3 regions of the Dermacoccus sp. NHGro5 genome follow, and region 2 is predicted to be linked to each of the others. Evidence: riboswitches for the same ligand, from Rfam matches in the RefSeq annotation. Region 2 holds a riboswitch; each other region holds the start of a gene.
What was found. Region 2 has a riboswitch for S-adenosylmethionine ahead of J4Z35_RS04120 (bifunctional o-acetylhomoserine/o-acetylserine sulfhydrylase). Riboswitches for the same ligand answer to the same signal wherever they lie in the genome.
Positions count from the first base shown of each region.

Region 1 (3,560 bases), on a different contig from region 2:
AAGACGGGCGCGATCCTCGCCGGCCCGGACATCCGCACGCGCGGCTTCGCCGAGGGCGACGAGGTGTTCGACCGCGTCCGGCCGAAGATCGAGCAGGCGCTGCTCGAGGCACGCAACAAGGGTGTCAAGGACAGCCACCAACTGCAGCAGGTCATCCGGCGCGCCGTGGGCGGTTTCGTCGGCGGCAAGCTGCGCCGCCGACCGATGATCATCCCGGTGGTCATCGACGCCTGACGCTTCGGGGGTATGTCAGGGGGTCGTGTGAGGCGGCTGAGATCGCCTCTGGCTGCCATCTCGGATGAATGAAGGGTGCGACGCGTGTGACGCGTCGCACCCTTCGTCCGTTGGGGTGCAACTGGATTCGAAATGGACGTCGAGGTTTGTTATTGAGCGTGGTCAAAAAAACTCGCATGAGCGCGCGAGCGGGCCCTTCGACAGGAGCCACCGCGTCGGCATCCCGTATCTGACGAAATGCGGCGGTGAGCCCCTCGCTGGGGCCCACCGCCGCTCGTTCTCCTCACCAGGGGCGGGGCTCTGAGAGGTCTCGTCGGTCGGTGACGGGGCTCCACCCGAGGCCCGGGGTGTGGGTGTAGTCGAAGGTGGGCCCATGGGTGACGAGAGCACGCACGGCGTCGACGAGGCGTCGTGCGTGCTCTGTCGTCGTGGCGAGACCGATCGAGGCGCGCACTGCCGTCGCGCCCTCGCCGAGGCGCGCGTCGCAGAGCAGGTGAGCGCAGAATCGCCCGTCGCGCACAGCGATGCCGTGCTCGTCTGCGAGCACCTGAGCGACGAGCGTCGGGTCGTATCCGGCGACGGTGAACGTCGTGACGCCGACGTTGTCGCTCGCATTCCGCCTTGGCGCGCCATCGTCGAGGTGAGCGTCCGCGGCATTCTGCTCGTCGAAGAGTTCGACGATCCTCACGCCGTCGATCGAGGCGAGACCGTCGCGGACGATGGCGTGGATCTTCTCCTCGCGCGCCTCGGCTTCGCCGCGCTGCGCGGACAGCGTCGAGGCTGCGGCCGCGAGCGCGATGGCCCCGACCGCGTTCGGGGTGCCGCCCTCGTGGCGTGCGGGCGCGGGCGCCCAGGCGACGTCGCCGGCGCCTGACGCATCTTCGCTGACGCGGTGGCTCGCGCCGCCGGCGCGGAAGTACGGAGGGGCGGTGTCGAGCCAGTCGCGGCGCCCGACGAGGGCTCCTGAACCGTACGGCGCGTAGGCCTTGTGGCCGGACAGAGCGACGTAGTCGATGCCCCAGGCGTCGATGTCGACGCGGCGGTGCGGGGCGAGCTGCGCGGCGTCGAGAGCCGTCCGCGCCTCATGCCGGCGGGCGACGGCGGCGAGGCGCTCGATGGGCCACACCTCGCCCGTCACGTTGCAGGCGCCGGTGATGAGGACCAACACGGGAGCATCGTTGTGGGCGCGGAATTCCGCCAGAGCGACGTCGAGGTAGCCCTCAGCCTCGGCGTGAGAGTGAGGGATCGGCAGCCGCGTCGTCCGCTCGTCCGCCCACGGCAGCAGCGCCGCGTGGTGCATCGAGCGGAACACGAAGACCTGCGTCTGTTGCGGCAGACAGTGAGCCAACAGGTTGAGCGCGTCCGAGGTGTTGCGCGTGAAGACGGTGACGTCGTCCTCGCGCGCGCCGACGAACGCGGCGACCTCCTGCCGAGCCTCCTCGTACCACCGGGTCGTCAGCTGCGACGCCCGTCCCGCACCGCGATGCACCGAACCGTACGTGCGCAGGGTCGTGTCGACGGCCCGCGCGGCGGCCTGCAGCGCGGGAGCCGTCGCGCCGTGGTCGAAGTTCGCGTGCTCGACGACGCGCCCGTCGAGCGTCGCGACGCCGAGATCGGCGCCGATCGTGGCCAGGGCGGCATTGGCCTGCTGCGGCGCGTCCGCGCGATGATGGGTAGCCGTGGGCGTCTCGCGACGGGACCCGCCGGGGTGCGCGGGCTGGGTGTGGTGACGCTCGGGGTCCGCGACGGGAGTCCCGGGGGTTACGGCGTGAGCGGGGCGGGTCGTGTGGCTCGCAGCGTGGCGGCGCGCGTCGGAGTCAAGGATCGAGAGAATGGCAGAACGGGGCATCGAGGCTCCTCGAATCAGGGGCCTCGCCGTCGCCAGATGGCTCGGCCCGCGCTTGCCGACACCGGTGCTGGTGGCGGCCAGGTCGTCACCCGGAGCACCCCACCGCGGTGGAGGGTTGCCGTCCAGCAAGCCGGGGCTGTGCGCTGGAACTCATGACCTACGTGAACGCTCGCACCCGGCCCTCCGCCGCGTCCACCGACGTGCGGCCAGAGGTTCGCATCGTGAGATCACCTGTGGGATCGCGGATGGCGAGCGCCGCGCGCAAGAGTCGGCGTCTCGCGGTGGGGATGCCCGTGGTCCCCCGGGCAGCTGGCGGCGCCTCCGACAAGGGTCAGGGCGCTGTCGGATGCGAGCGCGTCAACGCGCCAGCGCATCGGGACGCGGATTCGAAGGTGTCGAGCCGACCCGCCGTCACCATTGGACCCGTGTCACGGCGTGGGTCCGCGAAAACGGCCGGAACCCCCACTAGCCTTGCGGGGTGGCGACCCGAAACAGACCAGCGAACGACAGCGTCCTCGTCGCGAAGAAGGCCTCTTCGCAGCCGCGCGCCAAGAGCTCGCGCCCGGCCGGCGCATCTGCGGCCTCGACGACGCGCGCCCGCACGACCCCGCCGAAGTCGAGCGCACCACGTTCGGGCGGCACGACGAAGAATGCACCCGCGCGCAAGACCGGCTCGTCGCGAGGGGCTGCTGAAGCGCGTCCCTCCGCGTCCGGTCGCGCTGCTCGTGGCGCGTGGATGGGTGTTTCGCACGTCGCCGGCGGCACCGTCCGCCGCGTCGGCGCCGCCGCTTCTGACCTCGAACCCGAACACCGTCGCGACGGGCTCGGTTTCGCCCTCCTCGCCCTCGGCATCGTCGTCGCTGCGCGGGAGTGGTGGGGGCTGCCCGGCATGTTCGGGGACGTCGTCCACGCCGTCGCGGCCGGCACGTTCGGCGTCATCGCCTACGTTCTGCCCGTCGTCCTCATCGGCATGGCCATCCACATGTTCCGCCACCCGCGGGGGCACCAGCCGACCAACCGCATGACGATCGGACTGACGATCCTCGCGCTCGGCTCGACGGGGATCGCCCACCTCGTCGGCGGGCGTCCGTCGACAGGGGTTTCGACCGCGGTGCGCGGCGCAGGCGGCATCCTCGGCGTCATCACGGGAGGGCCGCTGTCTGCCGCGCTCACGGTGTGGGGCGCGGGCATCATCCTCGCGCTCGTGTCGTTCTTCGGTTTCCTCGTGCTGACGCGCACGCCCGTCAATCGCATCCCGCAGCGCATCCGCGAGGTCGAGGCGCAGATCTTCGGCCACCCCCTCGATGAACGCGACGACGAGGGCGAGCTGCTTCAGCGTGACGCCGTCGCCGACGACCTGCACGGCGCCGACATCGGCAACCGCGCGCGGGGCGGCTCGCGTCGCGGCGCGGGTGACGACGCCCGGCGCGGCGATGAGCCCTACGAGCAGGCCGCCGAGGTCGTCGGCAAGGGACCG
Region 1 covers NZ_JAGEKQ010000026.1:64,792-68,351, forward strand. Annotated here, with positions in the region: gene J4Z35_RS11355 (ribonuclease J) at 1-234, shown strand, start outside; gene J4Z35_RS11360 (aminotransferase class V-fold PLP-dependent enzyme) at 518-2,083, opposite strand; SAM riboswitch class IV at 2,127-2,241, opposite strand; gene J4Z35_RS11365 (DNA translocase FtsK) at 2,820-3,560, shown strand, end outside.
Region 1: linked by a shared signal. The riboswitch ahead of J4Z35_RS11360 (aminotransferase class V-fold PLP-dependent enzyme) and the one ahead of J4Z35_RS04120 (bifunctional o-acetylhomoserine/o-acetylserine sulfhydrylase) in region 2 are both predicted to bind S-adenosylmethionine.

Region 2 (3,560 bases):
GCCGCGTTCTACGGCCCGAAGATCTCCGTGCAGGCGCGCGACGCCATCGGCCGTACCTGGCAGATGTCGACGATCCAGTACGACTTCAACCAGCCCGCTCGTTTCGGCCTCGAGTACCAGGCGGCGGACGGTTCGCGCCAGCAGCCCGTCATGATCCACTCGGCGAAGTTCGGCTCGATCGAACGCTTCCTCGGCGTGCTCGTCGAGCACTACGCGGGCGCGTTCCCGGCGTGGCTCGCGCCGGTTCAGGTGCTCGCTGTGCCCGTCGCGGAGGAGTACTACGACTACCTGCAGGACGTCGCGATCAAGCTGCGCGAAGCCGGCGTGCGTGTCGAGGTCGACATGAGCGACGACCGCTTCCCGAAGAAGATCCGCAACGCGTCCAAGTCGAAGGCGCCGTTCATCCTGATCGCCGGTGAAGAGGACCGCGACAACGGCGCCGTCTCGTTCCGTTTCCGCGACGGGTCGCAGAAGAACGGCGTGCCGGTGGCCGACGCGATCGCCGAGATCACCCGCGTCATCACCGAACGTCAGAACACTGACCCGACGGCCGGCTGACTCCTGCCGCGACGACGACGCGCGCCCCCGAACCTCGCGGTTCGGGGGCGCGCTCGTGTGTTGGCATGTGCACCCGAAGGCCGGCGTTCGACACGGCCGGATGACCACGCTCGGGGTACGAAACCCGGCTGCGTCACCCGTCGCGGGGACCCACCTCAGCGCATGGTCATTTCGCTGCGGCGAAGCCCTTCTCGAGGTCGGCGATGATGTCGGCGGAGTTCTCGATGCCGACGCTCAACCGCACGAGGCCGGGCGTCACGCCGGCGCCGCGGCGGTCCTCGTCGCTGCCCTGGGAGTGCGTCGTCGACGCAGGATGGATGGCGAGGGAACGGACGTCACCGATGTTCGCGACGTGCGAGTGCAGTTCGAGGGCGTCGACGAACTTCTTGCCCGCCTCGACGCCACCGGCGATCTCGAACGACAGCACGGCGCCGGAGCCGGCGGGCAGGTAGCGGTCGGCGAGTTCCTTGTAGGGGCTCGACGGGTCGGAGGCGTAGAACAACGTCTCGACCTGCGGCTGCGACTTCAGGAACTCGACGACCTTCTTCGCGTTCTCCACGTGTCGCTCCACACGCAGCGACAACGTCTCGAGGCCTTGCGCGATGAGGAACGCGTTGAACGGGGAGACGGCCGCGCCGAGGTCGCGCAGCAGTTCGACGCGCGCCTTGAGGATGAAGGCGAGGTTCGCGCCGAGCGGCGATCCGACGCCGAGGTCGCGGGCGAACGCGAGACCGTGGTAGCTCTCCGACGGCTCGTTGAACTGCGGGAACTTCGCCGGGTCGGCGGCGTAGTCGAACGTGCCGGCGTCGACGAGCACGCCGGCGATCGACGTCCCGTGCCCCCCGAGGTACTTCGTCGCGGAGTGGATGACGACGTCCGCGCCATGCTCGATCGGGCGCAGCAGGTACGGCGTCGCGACGGTGTTGTCGACGAACAGCGGCACCCCGGCGTCATGCGCGATGTCGGCGAGGCCGCGCACGTCGAGCACCTTCTGGTCGGGGTTGCTCAGCGTCTCGCCGAACAGCAGCTTCGTGTTGTCGCGGATGGCGCCGCGCCACTCGTCGAGATCGTTGATGTTGTCGATGAACGTCGTCTCGACGCCGAGTCGCTTGAGCGTGTACTTCAGCAGGTTGTACGTGCCGCCGTACAGCGCGGACGAGGCGACGATGTGGTCGCCGGCCTGAGCGACGTTGAGGATGGCGAACGTCGTCGCCGCCTGACCCGACGCGAGCAGCAACGCGCCGACGCCGCCCTCCAGCGCGGCGATGCGGTCTTCGACCGCCTGCGCCGTCGGGTTGCCGATGCGCGTGTAGATGGGGCCGAGATCCGACAGGCCGAAGCGGTTGGCCGCGGTCTCGGCGGAGTCGAAGACGAACGACGTCGTCTGGTAGATCGGCAGCGCCCGGGCGCCGGTGTCGCCGTCGACGTTCTGGCCGACGTGGATCTGCTTGGTCTCGAAGGCCCAGTTCTCGGAGCTCATGATGATGTCCCTCTTGAGGAGTGCGTGGACGCACGGGCGGCGCACCGTACGTGTGGTGCCCGAAGGGGAATCCCTCCGCGCTTGCCCGGACGCGCTCGGCGCCGGGCCAGGTCGTCACCCGGAGCACCCCGCCGCGGTGGGAGGGTTGCCGGCCAGCAAACCGGGGTTTGACGCTGGCGCTCGTGACCTGCGGCCACTCTAGGCCGGGTGGTGTCATCAGGCGGGAATGCTGTCTCACATTCCGGTCGCGGCCCCGTGCTGACGCGACGCGCCTACGGGCGACGACCCTCATGCCGTGCTTGACTGTTGCCATGACACCGACGATCGTCCGCGCGCGCCGCGAAGACGCGTTCGCCTGCGCGGCGCTGCGTCTGCAGATGGACCTCGAGGCGGGGGAGAGCAACCGCTCCGGCTTCATCACCGAGTATGCCGATCACTGGCTCGCGCACTACGACGATCTGCCGACGTGGCTCGCCTCGAGTGCTGACGGGACGGCTCTCGGCATGGTGCAGACGTCGCTCGTGCACCGGCCCCCGGCGCTGGCTCGGCCGGCGCAGCCGTCGCTCTACATCGCGGTCGTCTTCGTCACGCCGTCGGCGCGCGGCCAGGGCCTGGCCGAGCGGATGCTGCGGATCGTCGACGCCTGGGCCGACGCGCACGACGTCGCGCGAATGATGCTCAACGCCCGTCCGCGTGCCCGCAGGCTGTACGAACGGGCCGGCTTCGGCCCGCCGGACGAACGTCACATGCAGCGTGTGGCGCCGTTCGGCCTCGACGCCCGCCGCGATGCGGAGCGTGCGTCATGAGCGACGACGTCATCTGGGCGCTCGATCAGCGCGAGCGCTGCATCGCCTGCCCGTCCAAACCGGTCGCGAACGCCGTCGTCCTGCACCTCGGTGCTGACGGCGCCCTCGCGCGCGACGCTGTCGAGCAGTGGGCTCGTGACGGCGTCATGGCCGCCTCGGTCGCATGGCCGGGGGCGGCGGCCGGCCTCGATGACGACGACTGGCTCGACCTCGAGGACGCCGTCACGGGCCTCGCCGGGCTGGCGAGCATCGTCGCCGTCGTCGGTGACGGCGACGCGGCCGAGGTCGCGCGGACGTTGGCGGGCCGTGTCGGCGACGTCGCGCACGCGGGGGAAGCCGACCGAACCATTGTCCCGGCGCGTCTGCGCGAGATCGCGGCGGTCTGAGACCGCTCACCCGGGGTGCATGGTGCGCGCGAGCCCACCCGCGGCCGCTGCGTCGAGGCAGGCGGGGCTCTAGGATCGGGCCATGGTCGACGAGTTCAACACTGATTCGCAGGACGACATCCTCATCGAGCAAGCCGGCGCCTTCGCGGGCGAGGCCGACGGGTTCGGGCGGCTGTGGACGCCGCACCGCATGGCGTACATCGAGGGCGAGCGTCCGACAAAGGACGCCGGCCACGGCTGCCCGTTCTGCGCGTCGCCTAGGAAGACCGACGCCGACGGCCTCATCGTCCACCGTGGTGAGCACTGTTTCGTCGTGATGAACCTGTTCCC
Region 2 covers NZ_JAGEKQ010000007.1:66,551-70,110, reverse strand. Annotated here, with positions in the region: gene thrS (threonine--tRNA ligase) at 1-558, shown strand, start outside; gene J4Z35_RS04120 (bifunctional o-acetylhomoserine/o-acetylserine sulfhydrylase) at 725-2,038, opposite strand; SAM riboswitch class IV at 2,111-2,226, opposite strand; gene J4Z35_RS04115 (GNAT family N-acetyltransferase) at 2,350-2,844, shown strand; gene J4Z35_RS04110 (hypothetical protein) at 2,841-3,230, shown strand; gene J4Z35_RS04105 (HIT domain-containing protein) at 3,313-3,560, shown strand, end outside.

Region 3 (3,560 bases), on a different contig from region 2:
GAACGTCATCGGTTTCTACACCGTCGCGACGCGCATGGTCGCGGCAATCGCCGCCATCAACGGTCACGACGTCGACGACCCAGCCGTGCGCTCGGCGATCCTGCTCGACCTCATCGGTGCGGACGCGACGCAGGTCCTCAAGGGCCTCGGCCCGATGACGGGTGGCGTCGCGACGAACGTCGCCACGCGCAAGCTGCCGCCGGCGGCGCTCGCCGTCGTGAACAAGTCCGTTGCGTTCCGTCTCGGCTCGCAGGTGGGGCGTCGCTTCCTCACGCGCATTCCGCGCCTCATCCCCGTGGCGGGCGGCTTCATCGGTGGCGGCCTCGATGTCGTCCTCATCCGCAAGATCGCCCAGTCGGCGCGTCGCGACTTCGTCGCGCAGATCCCGCCGTCAGCCTGACGTCGCCCTGATTCCACCCCGAACGCCACTCGTCTTCGGCGGGTGGCGTTCGGCGTGTCCGGGCCGGTTCGGCGATGTGTCGTCCGTGCGCATCAACGGGCTTCCGGGCGACGATCTGAGGGCCGCGAACCCCCGCCTGGCCTTGCTCGAACGGCCCACTCACCCACAGGTGTGACGGCTACGGCCCGTTTCGCGGCCCGCAGGATGCCTCGTCCACAGGTTTGTGGCTCGTGGTCAGCGCGCGGGTGGCGTCATGGGTTTCGCTGGGGGCATGAAGACAACAACACGACTCAAGGGCCTCAGCGCCCTGGTGGCAGCCCTTCCCGATCTCGTCGGCTCCGAGGGGGCGGGCGCCGTCATCGTCCTGTTCGAACGTGACGGTGCGCTCGCGGGGGTGCTCGGCTGGGCGGACGATGCGTGCGACGGGGAGACGGCGCACATGCTCGACGTCGTCGCTGAGCGGCGCGCGACGATGGGTGCGCAGGCCGCCATCGCCATCGCCTATCGCTGCGAGCCGGGCCGCGTCGACATCGCGGCCCTCGCGAAACGCATCGAGCGCCGCGTGCCGCTGCACCACGTCCTCGGTGCCAGCGACGAGCACTGGTGGGCCATCGAATGCGAGCTCGGCTGCTGTGACGGCGCGATCCACGAGATCCCGTCCCTGTCAGAGCAGACCCGCGAGCAGCTTCGCGACGTCCGCCGCGGCGGCGAGGCCATGGCCGCCACCGCGCGCCCCGTTCCCAGCGTCGTCGACGTCCGAGCCGCCTGGGCACGGTTGTGCGACGTCCCCGACACCGCGTCGGGCACCCGGCGACGCTCCCGCAGCGCCGACCTGCAGGTGCTCGCCGACGCTGTCGTCGACGGCCCGACGCGCGATGAGATCCTCCTGTGCGTCGCACCCGAACTGTTCCGTCTGCTGAGCCCGGGCACGCCGCTCGGCGAGCCTGGCCCGCTGATGACGAGCGCGTGCCTGCGAACTTGGCTGCCGCTCGTGCCGCGCCACGGCCGCGCCGCGTGGAAGGCCCTCGAGGCCGCCGCGACCTGGCGCGAAGGCGACCTGCGAGGAGCCGGTGCGTGCGCCGCGGCGTCGCTGCGCATCGGACGGACGTCATTGGGGCAACTGCTGCGCGACATCACAGGCACGGGGTTGTCGTACGAGCAGGCCGTCGGTGCGCTCCACACGAAGGCTCGGCAGAGTTCCGTCGCCTGACGAGCGTGCCGGTTGTGGGAGCGCGCCACATCGTGGACGTCGCCGCGCGGGCGATGGAAGCCGCGGGCAGGGCCGCCTACTGTGTCGCAGGTCAAGAGTTTCAGCGACACAAGCCCCGGCTTGCTGAGCGGCAACCCTCCCTCGCGGCGGGGTGCCCCGGGTGACGACAGGGCCGCCCGTGGGCGGCAAGCGCGAGAGGTGGGTTGCGACCCACCTCGGAATCGAGGACGTCATGGTTTCGCACCGTCGCCTCGCCGTGGCCGACTCCGCGGCGCCCCTCACCGACGACGGGTTCAACCCGCACGCACGTGCCGTCCACATCGGCACCCTGACGCTGGAGAACGACGCCGCCCTGCCCGACGTCGTCATGACGTACGAGTGCTGGGGCGAGCTGAACGACGACGCGAGCAACGCCGTCCTCGTCGAGCACGCCCTGACCGGAGACTCGCACGTCGTCGGGCCGGTCGGCCCCGGGCAGCCGACGGCGGGGTGGTGGCCTGGTCTCATCGGCCCCGGCGCGCCCCTCGACACCGACGAGCTGTTCGTCGTGGCGATCAACGTGCTCGGTGGCTGTCGCGGCAGCACGGGCCCCATGTCGCTCGCACCAGACGGCCGGGTGTGGGGCGGGCGCTTCCCACACGTCAGCGTCAGGGATCAGGCGCGCGCCGAGGCGCGGGTCGCCGACGCTCTCGGCATCGCGCGCTTCCACACTGTCATCGGCGGCTCCTTCGGCGGGATGCGCGCCGCGGAGTGGGTGGCGACCTTCCCGCATCGGGTGCAGCGCGCCCTCGTCGTCGCGAGCTGCGCGGCGGCGGGCGCCGACCAGATCGCGTGGGGGCACACGCAGGTGCGGGCAATCGAAGCTGACCCGGATTTCCGGGGTGGCGGCTACCTCGAGCAGGGCGTCTTCCCGACGTCGGGGCTCGGGCTCGCCCGCCAGATCGCGCACACCTCCTACCGCAGCGCGCACGAGTTGCAGGAGCGGTTCGGGCGCGAGTCGCAGGGAGCGGACCGCACGCTCGACGGCGGCCTGTTCGCCGTCGAGAGCTATCTCGAGCACCACGCCGCGAAACTCGTCGCGCGGTTCGACGCCATGAGTTATGTGCGGCTCACGCAGGCGATGGCGACGCACGACGTCGGCCGCGGCCGCGGCGGCATCGAGCCTGCGCTTCGGGTGTTCGGGGGTGAGCTCGTCGTCGCCGCGGTCGACTCCGATCGGCTGTTCCCGGTCAGTGCCTCCGCCGACATCGTCCGGGCTCACGGGCGCGGACGGCTGCGTCTCATCCACTCGCCGCACGGTCACGACGGTTTCCTCATCGAGGCCGACCAGATCGCGGCGCTCGTGCGCGAGGTCATCGCTCGGCCGCTCACGGCCGAGGCGGGCCGCGTCCGTCCCGTGGCGTGACGGCGGGCGCTCGCGGCACCTCGGGTAGCGTGTGAGCCGATCGCCACAGTCGCAGAACAGGGGTTGCGCATGTCCGTCGTCGTCAGTTTCGCTCCGGGCCCGGAGGGTGAGGCCGCGGTGGCCGAGGCCGTGCGTCAGTCGAGTGTGCTGGGGCGCCCGCTCGTACTCGTCTCGACCGTCCCGAGCGACGACGCGCGCGCTGCCGCGCAGGAGAGTGCGGACGCGGTCGGCGGCCGCGTCGTGCAGGTGGAGGAGGGCCAGGACGCGGTCGAGGTGATCCTCGACGAGGTGGCCGAACTCGACCCGGCGCTGCTCGTCATCGGGCTGCGTCGCCGCACGCCCGTCGGCAAGCTGATCCTCGGTTCGAGCGCTCAGCGGCTGCTGCTCGACGCGCCGTGCCCCGTCCTCGCGGTCAAGCCCACAGCGCACTGATCTCGCGCTGCTCCCAACCCCGGCCTGACGCGCTTGCGTCAGGTCGGGAACACCCGCGCACGCAGGGGCGTTGAACCCCGTGATTCTGCGGTTCTCGACCCAGAGTTCTATAA
Region 3 covers NZ_JAGEKQ010000026.1:126,171-129,730, forward strand. Annotated here, with positions in the region: gene J4Z35_RS11550 (EcsC family protein) at 1-400, shown strand, start outside; gene J4Z35_RS11555 (hypothetical protein) at 672-1,610, shown strand; SAM riboswitch class IV at 1,700-1,808, shown strand; gene J4Z35_RS11560 (homoserine O-acetyltransferase) at 1,843-3,015, shown strand; gene J4Z35_RS11565 (universal stress protein) at 3,085-3,447, shown strand.
Region 3: linked by a shared signal. The riboswitch ahead of J4Z35_RS11560 (homoserine O-acetyltransferase) and the one ahead of J4Z35_RS04120 (bifunctional o-acetylhomoserine/o-acetylserine sulfhydrylase) in region 2 are both predicted to bind S-adenosylmethionine.